DNA from 2 places in the Cytobacillus solani genome. Region 1 is predicted to be linked to the other one. Evidence: riboswitches for the same ligand, from Rfam matches in the RefSeq annotation. Region 1 holds a riboswitch; the other holds the start of a gene.

The links. Region 1 has a riboswitch for glycine ahead of FI644_RS05895 (FbpB family small basic protein). Riboswitches for the same ligand answer to the same signal wherever they lie in the genome.
Region 2: linked by a shared signal. The riboswitch ahead of gcvT (glycine cleavage system aminomethyltransferase GcvT) and the one ahead of FI644_RS05895 (FbpB family small basic protein) in region 1 are both predicted to bind glycine.

What each region holds. Positions count from the first base shown of each region.
Region 1 is NZ_CP041305.1:1,157,759-1,168,190, forward strand. Features, by position in the region: gene FI644_RS05880 (ABC transporter ATP-binding protein) at 1-240, opposite strand, end outside; gene FI644_RS05885 (ABC transporter ATP-binding protein) at 227-1,972, opposite strand; gene FI644_RS05890 (TerC family protein) at 2,100-2,873, opposite strand; gene FI644_RS05895 (FbpB family small basic protein) at 3,254-3,397, opposite strand; glycine riboswitch at 3,588-3,689, opposite strand; PreQ1 riboswitch class I at 3,843-3,887, shown strand; gene FI644_RS05900 (QueT transporter family protein) at 3,896-4,381, shown strand; gene FI644_RS05905 (response regulator transcription factor) at 4,898-5,572, shown strand; gene FI644_RS05910 (HAMP domain-containing sensor histidine kinase) at 5,560-6,759, shown strand; gene FI644_RS05915 (ABC transporter ATP-binding protein) at 6,898-7,797, shown strand; gene FI644_RS05920 (hypothetical protein) at 7,797-9,125, shown strand; gene FI644_RS05925 (hypothetical protein) at 9,052-9,729, shown strand; gene FI644_RS05930 (aspartate kinase) at 9,886-10,432, opposite strand, start outside.
Region 2 is NZ_CP041305.1:3,442,906-3,453,337, forward strand. Features, by position in the region: gene FI644_RS17225 (YqhG family protein) at 1-451, opposite strand, end outside; gene FI644_RS17230 (DEAD/DEAH box helicase) at 420-2,117, opposite strand; glycine riboswitch at 2,323-2,414, shown strand; glycine riboswitch at 2,418-2,573, shown strand; gene gcvT (glycine cleavage system aminomethyltransferase GcvT) at 2,669-3,775, shown strand; gene gcvPA (aminomethyl-transferring glycine dehydrogenase subunit GcvPA) at 3,792-5,138, shown strand; gene gcvPB (aminomethyl-transferring glycine dehydrogenase subunit GcvPB) at 5,131-6,591, shown strand; gene FI644_RS17250 (rhodanese-like domain-containing protein) at 6,851-7,234, opposite strand; gene lipM (lipoate--protein ligase family protein) at 7,424-8,260, shown strand; gene FI644_RS17260 (ABC transporter ATP-binding protein) at 8,515-9,414, shown strand; gene FI644_RS17265 (ABC transporter permease) at 9,414-10,154, shown strand; gene FI644_RS17270 (sensor histidine kinase) at 10,160-10,432, shown strand, end outside.

The DNA.
Region 1 (10,432 bases):
GATTATATATTGATCAATAATAAACCCGATTAGCAGCGGTCCCAGCAGCCCGAGCACAGTTGAAATGAGAACCATCATTATCGCGAGAATCATTGCTGCTTTTTGCTTCTTCATATATTGCCAAATTCTTTTAATTGTTCCTATTCTGTCCTTTGGCTTTACGATTGGTCCGCTCATTCTGCCAGGACCATTGCCAAACCGTATCGATTTCTCTGTCTGAGCAGTGCTACCTTTTTGCATACTCACCAAGCACCCCTCCTTGCGTAACAAAAATTTCCCGATAAACCTTATTTGATGCAAGAAGCTCCTGATGAGTACCCATTCCTGCAATCTCACCATCATCTAAAACGATGATTTGATCTGCTTCTTTTATTGAAGAGATTTTCGATGAGATAATGATCTTCGTTGACTCCGCATATTCTTGTTTTAACGCCCTTTGAATAGCAGACTCTGAGACTGCATCAACTGCCGAAGTGGAGTCATCCAGAATCAAAATAGATGGCTTCCTAATAAATGCCCTTGCAAGGGAGAGTCTTTGTTTTTGCCCGCCAGAAAGATTCATTGCGCCTTGTGTTAATGGATGATTATACCCATCATCAAATTTTTTTATAAACTCACTCGCACAGGCATTCTCCGATGCTTGATTTAATTCTTCTGGTGTTGCATGCTCCTTTCCATAAAGTAAATTCTCTTCAATACTTCCGGAAAATAAAATCGCTTTTTGCGAAACAACACCGATTGCCTCACGAAGAGTCTTCAGCTTATATGTTTTAATATCCTTTCCATCAATCAGAACATCGCCTTTGTCCACATCATAAAGCCTTGGAATAAGCTTTGTCAGTGTGGATTTTCCGCTTCCAGTTGATCCGATAATGCCCAATGTTTGTCCATTCCTCACCTGGAAGGAAATGTTCTTTAATACGTATTCTCCATTTTTGCTATAGCTGTAACTCACATGACGGAACTCGACATCTCCGGCAATTTTTTCAGGAGCATACGGATCACTTGGCTCTTCAATGTCTAATTCCATGCCAAGCACATCTTGTACCCTTTCTGCAGAAGGAAAGGCTCTCGTAATTTGCATGAGCACATTACTGCTTGACATTAAGCCATTCAAAATAATATTTAAATAGTTTATAAATGCGAGAATGACACCCACCTGGATAGAACCATTATCCACTTTAATTACACCCATCCAAAGGGCTGCAATAATTCCTATATTGACTAAAAAGAGCAAAATCGGCATTAACAAAGCAATTAACTGCTCCGCAGAAATATTCACCCTTGTCAGCTCATTATTCGCATTGGCAAACTTCTGCTTCTCGAAAGCCTGCCTGCCAAATGCTTTTACCACTCTCATGCCGGCTAGGTTCTCTTGTAATCTCGTATTCACTTTATCAATGGCTTCCTGAACCTTTTTAAATAAAGCACCTGACTTCTTCGTAAAAAGAATAATAACGAGGATGAGTATCGGGACAATAGCTGCTAGAATCGGAAATAGCTCCCGGGCTGTGAAAAAAACAATAATAATACTTCCGATAAAAAGAAGTGGACCCCTAACAAAAATTTTCAGCGTCATCATAACCGCTCTTTGCAGAGAGGAAATATCATTTGTGACAATGGTGATTAGCTTTCCTGTTCCAAAGGCATCAATATTTCTGCTTGAAAATCGCTCAATCCTTTGAAATACATCCTTTCTCATATCAGTTGCAAAATGAACGGCAGTCCGCGTGCTATATACTGAGCACCCCAATCCGCCTGCAAGCCCAATGATTGCTGCACCTACCATAAAAAGGCCCATTTTCACTGTATAACCAGTGTTATTATTGGCAATTCCATCATCAATAATATGCTGCATCAATGTCGGCTGAATTAAATCCATTGCCACTTCCACAAACATAAAAAATGGCCCTAATATAGCAAACAGCCAATAGGGCTTCATATAAGACAATAATGCTTTTAGTGCCTGCATGTATTTCCCCTGCCTATCTATCTCCTTAACGAAAAAAACCGAAAAAGGTATTTTTATATAAGTTGATTATACCATTTTCCGGTTTTTCCTAGGCTGTGAATATCAGAGGCAACATTGTAAAACTGGTTCATTCTTCAACTGATGTTTCTTTTTTCTTCTTTGATAAGAACCAGCCGCCAATCGCGATCAAGATTAATACTGCATAGAAGGTAATTTTCCATTCTGGCGACTTAGCGAAGCCTTCCGGCAGCACAGATAATGCAGGATGTGAAAGTGTATAAACCGATAATTTCACCCCTACCCATCCGACGATAAGGAAAGCAGCAATTTCCAAGCCTGGTCTTGCATGAAGTAATTTAACAAAAAAGTTAGCAGCGTAGCGCATAATAATTAACCCGATGAAACCTCCGGCGAAGATGACTAGAAACTTTCCGCCATCTAGTCCGCCTATATTCGGCAGCCCTGAATCTGGAAGAGCAATAGCTAATGCGACCGCAGCTAGTATGGAGTCAACTGCAAAGGCAATATCCGCTAATTCCACCTTAAAAACAGTCATCCAAAAACCTGCTTTTTTCTTCCCCTTCACAATCTCCGCCTGTTCTTCTCCTTTTTTCATTATCAATTTTCTATAAATATGATTAATGGCAATAAACAACAAGTAAAGTGCCCCGATCGCTTGAACCTGCCAAACATCAACGAGGAATGAAATAGCAAATAGAGAACCAAATCGAAAAACAAAGGCTCCAGCAAGTCCATAGAATAATGCTTTCCTTCTTTCCGCTTCCGGCAGGTGTTTAACCATAATCGCTAAAACCAATGCATTATCTGCTGCCAAAAGCCCCTCCAGCGCAATTAATAATAACAAAACTCCACCGTATTCTAGTAAAATTGCTAGTTCCATGTAATCATCATCCTTCCAAATATTTATTGAATCAAATGAGTAAGTGGAAGAGGCTTCTTCAAAAAATAGAAAAAGCCTTTACCACAGTGGTAAAGGCTTCAAAAACAATAAAGACCTTTACCGAAATTGGTAAAGGTCTTGCTAACAACGAATATGTTGCCACCAAAGCCGAGAGCTTAACACTCTGAAATGACGACTTTGCTGTAAAAGCTACTCCCCTTTAGGAGTTACTATTTGATTTATTACCTTAATTGTAATCAAACCACCGTTCTATTGTCAATAAAATTATTTTTCATTAGAGCAAATTTGAAGCAGATAAACAAGCAGTAGGACCACACTGATGAAAGTTTCACTTTATATTGAATGGATTTAGGAAATTCCTATATCGCTTTAGCTTCCTTTTTTCTTTCCAGATATTTGTCATCAATCCGTTTTTCAATTTTCTCAAGCTGTTCACGGTCTCTTAAAAGCTCTTCTTTATTATTTCTAATCAGATTGGATAACGTCATTCTTTTTCTAGTCATTTCTACATCTCCTCCCTCATGCTGCATTCGTTAGGAAAATTCATTTAATTACTAAACGCTTTTCCTATAAAAAAGGACAGAAAAGGTGTAGTAATTTCTACCCTTCTCTGTCCTTTATACCTGAGAGTTTCATCCCAATAATGGGTCCCCTTTGGTGCCGTACGAATGTATACGAGCTCTCCAGAGATGCGTCCTAATTGTGGTTCTTCTACCTGAGAGATTTGTTCCAAGGGTCTTTTCGGAACTTGCCCCTTCGGTGGCCTATCATAATGCACTCTCCCACAATAGTCATCCGCTCATATTGAATTTTCATTATATTTAAAATAATACTTATTTACTGGAATGTCAAGCGAAAGGGCCATTTGTAGGACTATGGTAAAAATCCTACTAATTTAGTAAATTGACAAATAAGTTCCTCTGCTATAAAATTTAATCTTTGAGCAATGCTCACGTGGTTCGAGAACCTCCCACGGAAAAAAACTAAGGAGAGAATAGAATATGAATGTAAAAACACTTGTTGGTAATGGAATATTAGCAGCTTTATATATTGCTGTTTCTATGCTCATCCAGCCCTTTGGGTTTACTGCTATCCAATTTCGGGTATCCGAAATGTTCAATCATCTAGTTGTCTTCAATAAAAAATATATTTATGGAATGATTCTAGGTGTATTTTTAACCAATCTGTTATTTTCACCAATGAAAGCATATGATCTTATTTTCGGTGTCGGACATTCGTTGATTTCATTGCTAATCACAATTGTTTGCTGTCGTTATATTAAGAACATCTGGGTTCGAATGGCTGTAAACACAGTCGTCTTTACGTGTATGATGTGGATCATCGCTCTTGAACTTAACCTCGCATTCGGGTTGCCATTCGGATTTACATGGGTCACAACTGCCATTGGTGAGTTTGTTGTCATGGCCGTAGGAATTCCATTAATGTATGCATTAAACAAACGAGTGAAATTTGAGAAACTAATATAAGAACACATATATAGCATGTGAATTCACAAAGAATTTCACATGCTATTTTTTATTATGTATTAAGCATGATAGCTGTACACGCCTATCATTTAGAATTAGAAATCGAATAAACATTTTACAATATAATAATGATATTCTTAATTAAAATAGATGCGAAAGTGGTAATTTATACTAATCTATAAAAATTATTCTTTATTTACTGTGATGATCGACTGAGAACAGGCTTTCATTCAATTGATGAAGGACTTTTTACAAACTATCCCACCGAGAGCGGGCTTTCATATCCTTGATGAAAGACTTTTTACAAGTTAACCAGCCAATATCTTTCCTTCAATTGAACGAATCCTTAATTTTTTTATTACCAATCCATTATTCAGTACGCTATAGGGCAACTGGGTATGGAACAATCGGTTCAAATGAATATATCGGGTTTAAATCAACCAAAATTCTACACTTAATATATGTTGATAAAAAATTGAAAAACAGATGATATGTTACAAATATGAGGTGTATATCATGAAATACAAAATTCTAATCGTTGATGATGAAATTGATATTGTACTTATGCTGAGTGATTACTTCGAATTAAATGGTTATGATGTACTTACTGCAACGGGAGGAAAAGAAGCGATAAAGAAGGCAGAGAAGCAGCCTGATATTATATTGCTTGATATAAATATGCCTGGCATAGACGGGATAAAGGTTTGCATTCAAATTCGGAATTACGTGACCTGCCCAATTTTATTTCTTACCGCCAGAATTGAGGAGAGCGACAAAATAAAAGGCTTCGGCATTGGTGGTGACGATTATATCGTAAAACCGTTCTCCATTGATGAGCTTGGGGCTAGAGTAGCTGCACATCTTCGGCGTGAGCGTCGGCAAAAAAGGTCGCCAAAAATTAAATTTGACAGTGACCTTGCGATTGATTATTCTGCCAGATGTTTATTTTTCAAAAATGAGCCGCAGTGCTTTGCGAAAAAAGAATTCGACATAATCGAATTACTCTCGCAACATTCAGGACAGGTTTTTGACAAGGAACGTATTTATGAGAGAGTGTGGGGCACGGACGGCAAGGGGGACAGTGCTGTCATAGCGGAACATATACGCCGTATACGAACAAAATTCAATTCTGCTGGAATGAAACCATATATTGAAACGGTTTGGGGAGTAGGATATAAATGGGTAAAATAAAGAATATGTTTAACAATATGTCTCTTAAAACTTCTTTTATAATTTATACATTCGTTTTCCTCATGATAGCATTTTTGTTCTCACTTACCTCATCAGGATTGTGTCAGTACTGGCAAAGCTCAATTATTAATAAATATAAAGAGCAATTTGAAGATGAAATTAGGGTTGAAGGGCAAATTGTTGTTCAAGGAAATCCGAAATTCAACGATAAGGTTTATTTTTATACTGACAATTTACACTCCTTTTTTTCTTCTCAAGATGAATTTATCTACAACCTTCTTAGTTTTTTTAATTTTTTTCTTGTTCCAATATGGTTTTTAATCTGTATCATTACAGCAGGAATATTGTTTTATAAACGCAAACTGAAAAAACCGCTTGGAATTCTTGATCTTGCTGCCGCTAAGATTGCAAATAATAATTTAGATTTCACAGTAGAATATAGTAAGAATGACGAAATGGGAAAGCTTTGCTCGACATTTGAAAAAATGCGTCTTGCTTTAAAAGAAAATAATTTGGAAATGTGGAGGCAGATGGACGAGCGCAAACGGCTTAATGCGGCATTTTCCCACGATTTACGGACTCCACTAACCGTATTAAAGGGGCAAAGTGATATGTTGCTCAAATATGTACCAGACGGAGAAATGACTACAAAGAAAATAGTCTCTATCCTTCATACCATGAAAACACATATTACACGACTCGAGACTTTTGTGGATACAATGAGCAATCTGCAAAAGTTAGAAGATATCGATATACAAAAAACAGCAATTACTGCTAACGATCTGATAAGTCGTCTGAAAGAAAGCGGTGAAATTTTGCGTGCGGATAAATGTTTGAAATTCAATGATCAATCTTTAACTACAGCTGCTTTGAAAGTAGATATATCTGTCGTTATGCAAGTTTATGAAAATATACTTTCTAACGCCGTTCGATACGCTAAAAACAAAATCAGCATTGAACTTTCCAGTAATGAGGCATTTTCAATAACTGTGTCCGATGATGGAAACGGATTTAGCAAGAAGGATTTGAATAACGCAACTAAACCTTTTTACCAATCTGAAACTAATGCAAATACCTCGCATTTTGGTATGGGGCTTAATATTTGCAAAATTTTATGTGAAAAGCACGGTGGTTATATGAAGCTATCAAATAACTCAAATGGAGCAACAGTGAAGGCCGTCTTTTAACTGAATAAAATGAATTCAAGAAACTTCTGTCGCATTTTGAAGACAGGAGTTTTTTTCTTTAATAGATAAAAAGTTGAAATTTATACTTTACGATAGCTTTTGTAAGAATGGAATTTAACGTTGAAAGGAGTTTTTCATATGAGTAAAAACACAATTATCATCCAAAATTTAAACAAGTTTTATGGTAATAAACAAGCGCTATTCGATATAAATTTAAAGATTGAAAAAGGAATGTTTGGCTTACTTGGAAGAAATGGTGCAGGAAAAACAACTTTGATGAAGACGCTTGCCACCTTAATTCATAAGAAAGACGGTGAAATTACAGTCTGCGGTGTAGCAATTGAAAATGCAAAGGAAATACGTAAGATTATTGGCTATTTACCGCAGGAGTTTTCGATTTATCCGAGCATGAGCGTTAGGGAGGCAATGGATTATTTAGGTGTACTCTCAGGAATGAATAGAAAGGAACGAAAAAAGCGTACGGAAATTTTACTTAATCAGGTAAATCTAACCGAACATGTAAACAAAAAGGTAAAAGCTCTTTCTGGTGGAATGAAACGCAGACTCGGTATTGCACAGGCACTGTTGCATGATCCAAAAGTATTGATTGTTGATGAGCCTACCGCAGGGCTCGATCCTGAAGAACGGATACACTTCCGGAATCTACTCAGTGAGGTTGCAGAAAATAGAATCGTCATTCTTTCCACACACATCGTAGGTGATATTGAAGCAACCTGTGAGAATATTGCAATTTTAAATAATGGCAGACTGCTTTATCACGGAACGGTTGACGCACTTTTAACAACAGCAACAGGTAAAGTATTTACAAAAATAGCTAATAAATCGGAACTGCCAAAGTTGAAAAAGGAATACAGCATAACAAGTATGCTTACGCTGGGAAATCAGACACATATACGCTTTTTATCGGACTCCCCTGTTTCAGGTGCAGTGGAGTGCGAGCCGAATATGGAGGATGCATATATGCTTTACCTCTATCATAATGGAGCAACCTTTGAAAGTGTTGGGGGTGAGAGGTAATGTTCACTCTATTTCTTCGGGAGTCTAAGAAAGTTATTTTTTCCATTACCTTTCTTATATTAATTGCAGCAATGCTTTTAATGGCCCTTTCACAAGATGTACTTGATTTCAGTGACAGAGAAATTGAAATGCCTTTTTCTGGACAGAGCTACGGAATGCAGACAAAGGAAATCCCCGAAATCATTATGCCCGCAGCGATTACATCATTATACAGAGAATACAAGGCCAACAGCTATACAGCCTATCCGATTGGCTTTTATAAAAATGTGAAGCTAAGCACTAAAGAGCAGCAGCAGGTGGCGGAAATTCTGTCTATGATTACAGAAATTTCTTTGGAGGAGCTTGTAAATTCAGTTAATGCCACTACACATAATGGTGACAGACTAATTTTTGAAAACGGCAAAGGGCTTGCAAGTGATGACGGAGAAGTCATGATTACAATGCCTATTCCGAACAACGACAGTGATACGGTACTTTTAGTGAAGGATGAACTGACTTATGAAAAATTCAAATCATATATGAAGCAGGTGGACAAGCTTATTGGTGGTGGCTCGAACTATTCCAAAACTATGCTACTTAATTTTGGCAAAGTCCCGATTACTTATAAAGAAGCGATTGATAGTTATTTTATGATAAAAGACAAGGACCATTTTTCAGGAGCATATGCCCGTTTATTCAGTGATTATCTTGTTACCGTGCTTTCGATTCTTCCTGTTTTTCTCGCTATAACTATCAGCTTAAAGGATAAACGCAACGGTATCCATGAGCTAATTTATACACGAAAAACATCATCTGTAAAAATAATCCTAACACGATATATCTCCATTATTACGGCAATTATGATTTCAGTCATCATCATCTCGTATATTTCTAATATGTCCGCATGGTCATTTTATGACGGGATGAAGCTCGATTATCTTGCTCCTCTTAAATATGATTTGGGCTGGATTTTACCGTCAGTAATGATTTCTGCAGCAGTAGGAATGTTCTTTACAGAACTGACAAATACAGCAATTGGAGTTGCCGTTCAAGGCTTATGGTGGTTTATTGACATCAACACAGGAAAGGCTGAAATCATTAGCGGTTATTCCCTTTTCCGTCTATCTCCTCGCCACAATTCATTGCAATATACACAGGCTTTTAATGATCATTTTAACAGTCTTATCGTAAACCGAATATTTTTTATAGTGTTAGCTTTGATTTTAGTTGCAGCAACAATACTTATTTACGAGCAGAAAAGGAGAGGAAGATTAAATGGAAAATTTAAATCACTTATCAAAAAAACGTTTGCAATTATGGCAAATAGCAAAAGTAAATCTGCGGCATAATTTTCTTCCGCATTTTCTGTTATGTATCTTATTGCTGCTCCTAACTCCAGTGTTATTTGGAATATCGAGTTTAGATAATAGAGCAGCAGCCGTTCCTCTTGAGATTTTTATTTCATTGACTGGTATCCTGTTGCTTACGCCGATATTTCAGCCTGAACAAGATTCTACTATTGACGAGATTACATCCTCAAAGTATATAAGTAATACTGTTGTTTATCTGATACGCATTGCCTATTCTATCTTAACGTTAATTATGCTAATTAGTATTTTTTCATTATTTATGAAGGTTAGTGCTTCTGATATGACTTTGCCTCTTTATTTGGGAGCAGTAGTAACTGCGATGTTTTTAGGTTCAATTGGATTATTTACTGCTTCAATTTTTAGAAACATAGCAGTCTCATATATGGTGCCTATCGTTTATTATGCACTTAATTTTGGAGGGGATTTAGGTAATTTCTACTTATTCTCGATGATGGGTGGGGAATTTAAGCCAAAGATATGGCTTTTTGCTGGTAGTTTAATGTTCATAATTCTTTCAATCTATGCAAAATGGATATCGTCTGGACATTTTAAAGCTATTATTATGAAGAAATTTCATCGATAATTGATTTATTGAAAAAAATACAATACAAATAATCCTGAGCTTTTTGCTTAGGGATTATTTGTATTTTCAATTCCGGCGCTTAATGATTCCAGCATTTAGTCAGGGTTCTCTTTCTTGTTTGTTCAAATGAATCACATCAACAAACATGCACCAAACTTATACCGTCACAGCCGCAAAAAACTCCTCATAAAGTGCCCGGACCGCTCGTTTTTCATCAATTTCCTTTACTCCAAACATCATGCTGACCTCAGATGAACCCTGATTAATCATTTCGATATTAACGTTTGCATTTGCTAATGCTTTTGAAGCTCTTGCCGTTGTCCCGATATTGTGGCGCATCCCTTCACCAACAACCATGATTAAAGCAAGCCCACGCTCGATTACAACTTCGTCAGTACGAAGCTCTGTTTCAATCCGTTCTTTTATTTCCTTTTCCATCAATGGTTTGAATTGATTTTCCCTTAAAATAATGGAAATATCATCAATGCCTGAAGGGATATGCTCATACGATAATCCAAAGCTTTCTAATATAGCTAATAGCTTTCTTCCAAATCCAACTTCCCTATTCATTAAATATTTACTGACATAAATGCTGCAAAATCCCTGGTCACTTGCAATGCCAACGACAGGTCCATTGGTATTATCCCGTTCAGAAACAATCCTTGTCCCTGGCGCAGACGGATTATTTGTATTTTTAATTTGA
Region 2 (10,432 bases), 2.3 Mb from region 1:
TTTGTCCATTGATTAATTGTAATCCGATCGACCTGAATACATCTCTTTTGCGATCACATTGGTAGGAGATACGAACGTTCATCCCAAGCCATGGACGTAAAGGGGTTTGCTGCCCAAATGTATTTTTATGTTTTTCATATAAACGAATATAGCCTGCGAGCTTCTTCGTAGATTCGAAAATTTGATGCAGCCGTGGAGAGCCAAAGTGGATCGTTTCCCCTTTTAATGCTTTTGGGGCAGCTTCAGGATTTGTGATCATAGTCAGCTGCATCGGATTCGGAATGCCACCTGTTTTTTCTAGATAATGCCAGTAGAATGGTCGATTCATTAGCTGTTTGTCTAGCTCAATTGTTAATTGTACAGTTAGATAGCCAGGTCCCGACTCAATCATCTCACAGTTGTTTGCATGAAAATACCTTTCAAGAAAATGCTGAATTTCCTGTTGCTGCACGCTGTTCACCCGCTTTCATCTCTTCTGCAAATTGAATCATCGAAGTTAAATTGTCCATTTTTATTCTCATTTCACCTTCTGAAGAAGACTTGCCAAAAATGTCGATAAGATGGTCATCGATATTTCCGAAGTCAAGCTTTGTTAGAATATCATCTAAGTCACCAATTACTTTTTCAAAAAGATGTATTTTTTCATACAATAGCTTCAGAACATGTTCCTCCACTGTATCCTTTATGGCGAAGTTGTAAATGTTTACATCTTTCTCCTGTCCAAGCCGGTGGATCCGCCCAATTCTTTGTTCTAGCCGCATAGGATTCCATGGCAAATCGAAATTAATAATATGATTGCAAAATTGAAGGTTAATGCCTTCTCCTCCCGCTTCCGTAGCGATAAGAACTTGAGCGTTTTTTTGAAATAGCTCTCTCATCCAATCTTTTTTTCCACGCTTGAATCCGCCTCTAAAAGGGACTGATGTAATTCCGTGCTGCTTAAGAAACCATTGTAAATACATTTGTGTGGCTCGATATTCAGTAAAAATAATAACTTTATCATTTATTTGCTTAATTAATTCCAGTGCCTTTTCTGCTTTTGCATTCTTTTGAACTGCTTCTACCTTCGTGATTAAATATTGAATTTTATCCTGATATTCTTTTGTAGGCTCTTCTTTTTTCTGGAGCATATTTCTTAATGTGAAAAAAACTGCCTCTCTGCTGCTGCATGCTTCCCGTTGAAGGGTCATAACAGAAAATTGCCTTGAGCTCATCCAGTTCCCATCTCCACGAAGGTTTGTAACTGCTTCATATAGCTCTCTTTCTTCCTTTGAAAATTCAATTGGCAATGTTTCCACATTTCGTTTCGTCCATTCAATCCCTGTATCTGCTCTTCGGTTTCGAATCATCACTTTATTGACAAGCTCTTTTAAATATTCATTATCATCCAGTGATCGTGAATCCTTTTGATATTTTTCATAGAAATCAGCTTCATTGCCTAAATGACCAGGCTTTAATAGGGAAACTAAGTTAAAGATTTCACTGATTCGATTCTGAATAGGTGTAGCGGTCAGAAGCAGGCAGAATTTCTTTTTTAAGTTTTGAACAAACTCATAGTTTTTTGTCTTATTGTTTTTCAGTTTGTGAGCTTCATCGATTATGACTAAATCATAGTCTTGACTATAGATAATATCCTTATGGGGATTTCGCTTAGCTGTATCAATCGAAGATACGACCACATCACATTGTTCCCATACATAGCTTTTCCGCTGTGCAATCGCAGGGATGAAAAACTTTGAATTTAATTCGATGGCCCACTGTGTGACAAGAGAAGCAGGAACAAGGATGAGCACCTTTTTCACTAGTCCTCTAATCATATATTCTTTTAAGATCAAGCCAGCTTCTATCGTTTTTCCCAATCCAACTTCATCAGCAAGAATCGCTTTTCCATTCATATTTTCTACTACCTGTTTAGCCACTTCCAGTTGATGTGGCAAAGGAATAAGGCTTGATAGATGCTTGGGTGCCTGAAGTCCTTCAAATTCAGGAATGATTGTATGATTTTCTACTTCTAAGGCTAGTTTATAAAGCTCCCAGCTTCCCCATGGTCCGTCCTCTTCAATTCTATGTAAAAACTCATTTTGCCATGAAGAATCAAAATTTATTTGCACTGTCATCTAATCCAACTCCTTAAAAAGAGAAAAATAATTCCCCATTGCTCAAAAGTGGTTCTAATGGTAGGATAAAATTAGCTTTGAAAGTTTTGAAATTTGCCACTTTACTTAGTTAATCGAAATAATATTGTTTACTTTTATTTTCCGTAATCGTTCAGTTGGTATTTGCGTTTAGTATGAACCAATTGGGAAAATTTTATAAATGCGGATGAAGGCAAGGGGAGAGACTACATTTGTAGCGCCGAAGGAGCAAGCAATATTTATTGTGAATCTCTCAGGCAAAAGAACCCTTGTTGGACGTAGCTCTGGAGAGAGCTCATTTTTATTGTCTAGCTCCAGCGCCTAACCCTCGAGGTCACAAGCCATCCTGAGGGTGACCAGGTGCTTGCGCTTTTCTCGATAAATGAGCCACCAAAGGGGAAAACCGTAAACGGTAAACTTTCAGGTGCAAGGACAGAGATCTTCTCACGATACGAGGGGATTCTCTGTCTTTTTTTATGGATGTAAGGTAAATTTTTTCAAACCTTTCAAAAGGATTAAAGGGGGACGAGTAAATGTCACAGTTAAAACGAACACCATTATTTGATGTTTACAAAGACTATGGTGCAAAGACAATCGACTTTGGAGGCTGGGATCTGCCTGTTCAGTTTTCAAGCATCAAAGAAGAGCATGAAGCAGTAAGAACAAAAGCTGGTTTGTTTGATGTATCCCATATGGGTGAAATTGAAGTAAAGGGTTCTGACAGCCTTTCATACCTTCAAAAAATGATGACGAATGACATCTCAAAATTAAAAAACTCAGCAGCCCAGTATACAGCTATGTGTTATGAAAATGGCGGAACTGTTGATGATTTGCTCGTTTACAAATTAGAAGATAATCACTATTTACTTGTTGTGAACGCATCAAATATTGAAAAAGATTATAAATGGCTAGAAGAGCATCTTGAAGGCAATGTGGAGCTAAAAAATCTTTCAGATGAAACGGCTCAGGTGGCAATCCAAGGCCCATTGGCTGAGGAAATACTGCAAAAGCTTACAGGAGACATAAATTTAGCTGATATTGGTTTCTTTAAATTTCAGGAGAATGTAGATTTAAATGGAAAGAAAGCACTTGTTTCTAGAACTGGCTATACAGGTGAGGACGGCTTTGAAATATATTGCGATGCTAAAGACGTTGTGGCAATCTGGAAAGATATTTTAGAAGCTGGTAAGGATGAAGGAGTTCTCCCTTGTGGTTTAGGAGCTCGTGATACATTGCGCTTCGAAGCCAATCTTGCTCTATATGGGCAAGAATTATCACCAGAAATTTCTCCTCTTGAAGCAGGAATTGGCTTCGCGGTTAAAGTACAAAAAGAAGCAGATTTTATTGGAAAAGAAGCACTTGCCGCTCAAAAAGAGAAGGGTTTACCAAGAAAATTAGCAGGGATTGAAATGATTGACCGCGGGATTCCTCGTCACGGCTATCCTGTATATAAAGGCGATGAACAAATTGGCGAAGTGACTACAGGTACACAATCACCTACATTAAAGAAAAACATTGGCCTCGCTCTATTAAAACCAGAACATACAGATATTGGTTCTGAAGTAGAAGTTGAAATACGCGGAAAACGCTTGAAAGCTGTTGTGGCGGCTACGCCTTTCTATAAAAGAGAGAAAAAGTAGGAGAGGAGATCTAACAATGAAACATCGCTACTTACCGATGACAGAGACTGATAAGCAAGAAATGCTCGAAACAATCGGAGTCAACTCAATTGATGAATTATTCAGTGATATTCCTGAACGTGTAAGATTTAAAGGGGAATATAACATTAAACCGAAGAAAACAGAAACGGCATTAATGAAAGAACTTACACAAATGGCACAAAAAAATGCCGATTTAAGAAGCCATACATCCTTTCTAGGTGCAGGTGTCTATGATCACTATATGCCAGTGATTGTCGACCATGTGTTATCACGTTCTGAATTTTACACAGCTTATACGCCATATCAGCCTGAAATTTCACAGGGAGAGCTGCAAGCAATTTTTGAATTCCAGTCCATGATCTGCGAATTAACGGGGATGGATGTAGCGAACTCTTCTATGTACGATGGAGGAACGGCTTTGGCTGAAGCAGCGATGCTTAGTGCAGGGCAAACACGCCGCAAAAAAGTGCTCATTTCAAGCGCTGTTCATCCAGAAGCAAAAGAAGTGGTGAAAACCTATGCAAAGGGCCAATATATTGAAGTAATAGAAATTCCGCACAAGGATGGAATTACAGATGTTGCTGCTTTAAAAGACATGATCAATGATGAAATCGCCTCGGTCATTGTTCAGTATCCGAACTTTTTTGGCCGTATTGAACCGTTAAAAGAGCTTGAAGAAATCATTCACGCACAGAAATCATTGTTTGTTGTTTCAAGCAATCCGCTGTCTCTTGGGGCATTAACACCTCCAGGGAAATTGGGTGCAGATATTGTTGCCGGTGATGCTCAGCCATTCGGTATCCCAACTGCATTCGGTGGTCCACACTGCGGTTATTTCGCTGTAACAAATAAATTGATGAGGAAGGTTCCGGGTCGTCTTGTTGGTCAAACAGTTGATGAAGAAGGACGCCGCGGTTTTGTCCTTACTCTTCAAGCACGTGAGCAGCATATTCGCCGTGATAAAGCAACATCTAATATTTGTTCAAACCAAGCATTAAATGCTTTGGCTGCATCTGTTGCAATGACAGCTCTTGGAAAAAATGGCGTGAAAGAAATGGCTATCTCCAACATCCAAAAAGCACACTATGCGAAGGAAGCATTTAAGGCTAAAGGGTTTGAGATTGCGTTTGAAGGTCCTTCCTTCAATGAATTTGTGGTGAAATTAAATAAACCTGTTAAAGAAGTAAATGTAAAGCTTCTGGAAAAAGGCGTGATTGGCGGATATGATTTAGGCCGAGATTATTCAGATCTAAAGAATCATATGTTAGTTGCTGTCACTGAACTAAGAACAAAAGAAGAAATTGATACATTTGTAAATGAAATGGGGGATTACCATGCATAAGGATGATCAAGCACTCATTTTTGAAATATCGAAGCCTGGCCGCATCGGTTATAGCCTCCCGGAAATGGATGTTCCGGAAATAGATATAAACGAACTAATTCCTGCCGGATATTTAAGAGAAGAGGAGCCCGAGCTTCCTGAAGTATCAGAGCTTGATATTATGCGTCATTACACAGCTCTGTCTAATCGGAACCATGGGGTTGACTCAGGCTTTTATCCGCTTGGATCATGTACAATGAAATATAATCCGAAAATCAATGAGAATGTGGCGCGTTACCCTGGATTTGCCCACTTGCATCCATTGCAGGATGAGAGTTCTGTTCAAGGAGCATTAGAGCTTATGTACGATTTACAGGAGCATTTAATTGAGATTACTGGTATGGACCAAGTAACGCTTCAGCCTGCTGCTGGTGCCCATGGCGAATGGACAGCTCTTATGATGGTCCGTGCATTCCATGAAGCAAATGGAGATCATAAACGGACGAAAGTGCTCATTCCTGACTCTGCGCATGGGACGAACCCTGCATCTGCAACAGTTGCTGGTTTTGAAACTATTACCGTTAAATCTGGCGAGAATGGGTTAGTCGACTTAGATGATCTCCGCCGGGTAGTTGGGGAAGACACGGCAGCTCTTATGCTGACAAATCCTAACACTTTAGGGCTTTTTGAAGAAGATATTCTTGAGATGGCTGAGATTGTTCATGCTGCTGGAGGAAAGCTCTATTATGACGGAGCCAACTTAAATGCAGTTATGTCGAAGGCACGCCCAGGAGATATGGGATTTGATCTAGTGCATTTAAATCTTCATAAAACATTTACTGGTCCACATGGCGGCGGCGGTCCTGGTTCAGGTCCTGTCGGAGTAAAGGCGGATTTAATTCCGTTCCTTCCAAAGCCTGTGCTTGTGAAGCAAGGAGATCAATTTATATTGGATTATGACCGCCCGCAATCGATTGGCCGTGTGAAGCCTTATTATGGTAACTTTGGCATAAATGTTCGTGCATATACGTATATTCGCACGATGGGTCCAGATGGACTTAAAGCGGTGACTGAATATGCCGTATTAAATGCAAACTATATGATGAGAAGATTGCAAGAATCGTATGATCTTCCATTTGATAGACATTGTAAGCATGAATTCGTCCTTAGTGGAAAGCGTCAGAAGAAGTTAGGAGTAAGAACACTTGATATTGCGAAGAGGCTATTAGACTTCGGTTATCATCCGCCAACCATTTACTTCCCATTAAACGTGGAAGAATGCATCATGATTGAGCCGACTGAAACGGAATCAAAAGAAACACTAGATGCATTCTGCGATGCTATGATCCAAATTGCGAAGGAAGCAGAAGAGAATCCAGAAATTGTGCAAGAAGCGCCTCATAATACAGTGATTGGGCGTCTGGACGAAACTTTGGCAGCTCGTAAACCTGTCCTGCGCTATCAAAAACAATAACCTGACAAGACTGGTTCTTTATAAGAGCCAGTCTATTTTTGTTCACTGATAGAATTTATAAATCGCTAGTTTGAAAGTATCTAAGATAATTGCAACTGTTAGATAGGGGCAATTGCAAATAAAATCAGTTTTTGGCAAATAAAATAGGGAGATTGCAAATAAAATCTGTTTTTCGCAAAAAAATAGGACGCTAACCACTAAAAATTGTTACGCTGTACATAAAAAATCCTCTGCGCGAATAGGCTAGAGGATTTCACTATTAGTTTTTCGCTTTTATTTTGCCGCCCCATTTTTTAAAGCCGCCTTGAAGTTGAGATAGGTCTTTATAGCCTCTGCGGTAAAGGAATTGTGCTGCTCTTCCACTTCTCATTCCGCTTTGGCAATATAAATAAACAGGCTTGTCTGTACGAAGCTCTTTCAATCGTACTTTCAATTGAGACATGGGAATATTTCGGGCGCCGAGAATATGTCCTGCTTCAAATTCATTCTGTTCTCGGACATCAATTAATTGGGCTTTACGATAACCCTCGCGAAATTGTTCTTCTGTTAACGTCTTGACAATTTTTCGCTGATATAACCATGTAATAACTGAGTAGACAATAATTGCCCCTAACATAATTAGAAGTAAATAAAGGGTATTCAATGCGTCTTTCTCCTTTCAATCTTAGCTAGACCATCTTTTATTATATAGGTCTTTCTTGATATGAGTAAAGGAATTCAGATAAATTTTCTTCTATTTCCCTATTTTCTTCAACTTCCTTTGTTTTTTTATTGTATTTTGATAGACTAAAAACGTACACATAGCAAAACAAATCGTAAAAGAGGTTTTATAATGACAAAAGAAGTTTGGCGTTTTATTGATTCTGGTGCAGGGTCACCTTCCTTTAATATGGCATTGGACGAAGCACTTCTTGATTGGAATAGCGAAGGGAAAATTCCGCCTGTTATCCGTTTTTATGGATGGGATCCGGCTACTCTATCGATTGGTTATTTTCAAAAGGTAGATAAGGAAATTGATATGGAACAGGTGAAGGCACATGGACTTGGTTTTGTCCGTCGTCCGACTGGCGGCAGAGGAGTGCTCCATGAGCATGAACTTACATATAGTGTGATTGTATCTGAGGAGCATCCTGATATGCCAAAAACTGTTACTGAGGCTTATCGAGTGATTTCTGAGGGAATATTGAAAGGATTTCACCATTTGGGAATGGATGCTTACTTTGCCGTTCCAAGAACTGCGGAAGAACGTGATTCATTGAAAAATCCCCGCTCAGCTGTTTGCTTTGATGCACCAAGCTGGTATGAGCTAGTTGTAGAAGGCCGGAAAGTGGCCGGAAGTGCACAAACTAGGCAAAAGGGAGTAATTCTGCAGCATGGTTCTATTCTGCTTGATATAGAAGAAGATAAGCTGTTTAGCTTATTCAAATATCCAAGTGATAGAGTAAAAGAGCGGATGCAAAAAGCCTTTAAAAATAAAGCAGTTGCGATAAATGAAATAAGTAAAGAAAGAATTACGTTAGAGCAGGCAAAAGAAGCATTTAAGAAGGGCTTTGCCGAAGGACTGAATATTGAACTTGAGCCATATGAGCTTTCAGCAGAAGAGCTTGCTTATGTAAATAAAATTGCTAAAGAGCGTTATGAACAAGAAGAATGGAATTTCAAAAGATAAAAGCGGCCTCGGCCGTTTTTTTTTTGCTTTAAAGCATATATAAATTTTAAGTAAAAAGATTATTCGACGTAGTCGATATAAATTAAGTATAAGTGCAACTGCTGTGCCTCTTTCTTCGTCTTTTTTTATAGACTTTTTGTTCTAACTCTCTGTTTTCAAATATGACAAATGTCATCTGAAATAAATGACATAATCCACTAATCCAATATCTTCCTACAGCTTAAGATTAAAGTAGAAAAGCTGGAGGTGGAAAAATGGATTCGATTGTGGTTCTCGATCATGTTACGAAAACATTTAAAAATAAAAAAGCGGTGGATCAGGTTTCATTTTCGATAAAAAAAGGAGAAGTTGTTGCGATTCTTGGTCCGAATGGAGCGGGGAAAACAACATCAATTATGATGATGCTTGGGCTGCTCGATCCAACAAGCGGGGAGGTAAGAGTATTTAACAGTCACCCAAAGGAAAAGAAGATCCGAGAGAGAATCGGTGCGATGCTTCAGGAGGTTAGTGTGATTGATGCTTTAAAGGTGAAAGAAATTATTCAATTATTTAGAAGCTACTATCCAAATCCAATGCCTTTTGAAGAACTAGTCGCATTTACTGGTTTAAATAAGGATGATTTAAAGAGAAGAGCTGATAAGCTTTCGGGAGGGCAGAAACGCCGCCTTGGGTTTGCACTTGCATTGGCAGGAGATCCTGAATTAGTCTTTTTTGATGAACCGACTGTTGGATTGGATATTACTTCTCGAAAACTGTTTTGGAATACAATTGGTGAATTAAAGGCTCGGGGAAAAACGATTATTTTCACAACACATTATCTTCAGGAAGCGGATGATGTTGCAGATCGAATTATTTTATTTAACCATGGAACAATTATTGAAGACGGGACACCGGCAGAAATAAAAGCAAAATTATCCAAACAATCAGTTTCGTTTGCTGCAAGTGAAGCAATAGATATTGCCGATTTAAAGCGGCTTCCTCATGTATCAGATGTATATAAAAGAAACGATAGAATCTATGTGATCACTGATCAAACGGATGCTGTCATAGCTGCATTATTTGAAAAGAAAATTAAAATAAGTGGAATTCAAATCGAACATGGACGTTTAGATGAAGCTTTTGAGCAATTGACTGAAAACAAGGAGGCAATATAATGAGTGCTTTTCGTATGCAATGTAAAGTAGAAATCATCCGTATTTTGCGGAATCCATACTTTGTCTTTTGGTCCTTGCTTATGCCGATCGTATTCTATATTATTTTCACAAAAGTCTTTAATACGAATATTCAAGATAAACAAGAGTGGCAGGCCCATTACTTAATGTCGATGACAGCCTTTAGTGTGATGGGTTCAGCGATTATGACACTTGGAATTAGGCTTGTGGAGGAACGGACAAAGGGCTGGTCTTTATTTATGCGGATTACACCATTATCTGACCATGCTTATTTTGCCGCAAAAATGATTGGGCAAACAGTCATTCATCTATTTTCTATTGTAATTATTTTTATTGCTGGTGCTTTAATTAATGGTGTTACACTAACAGCTTTTGAGTGGCTGATGAGTGGTATATGGATTTTGCTTGGGTCACTTCCATTTCTTGCCTTAGGTACGTTAGTAGGAACGATGAAGCGAGTAGATACCGCTTCTGGTATTTCAAATGTTATTTATATGATTCTCGCAATATCAGGGGGTATGTGGATGCCGATGGATGTGATGCCAGCGTTTATTCAAAAAATTGGGATATGGCTTCCGTCGTATAATTTTGGTAACGGTGCCTGGGAAATCATCCGCGGGAATACCCCAGAGTGGATAAATTTTCTTCTATTAATAGGATATCTTTTCCTTTTCATGCTATTATCTAGTTATATTAGGAGAAAGCAGGAAGCGGCGGTGTAAATTGAATGTCAAAAGGAAAATTAGAGATTTTCCCTGCAAGGTATGGGTTTTTCCCTTATATGTTTTTAATCTATCTATTTATGCCGGGTTACTATATTTACTTTGAGACAGGCTGGAAGCTGTATGCCGGTTATGTATTATTAGGATTATTCCTAGTTACATACCGGCAGCTTTATTTTGCTATGAAGTCATTTACAAATTGGTTGATCCTTCAGATTGCTATTGTCTTATTCTTATCTGTCTTTATTAATATTAATATTGTCTTTTTAGGCTTTTTT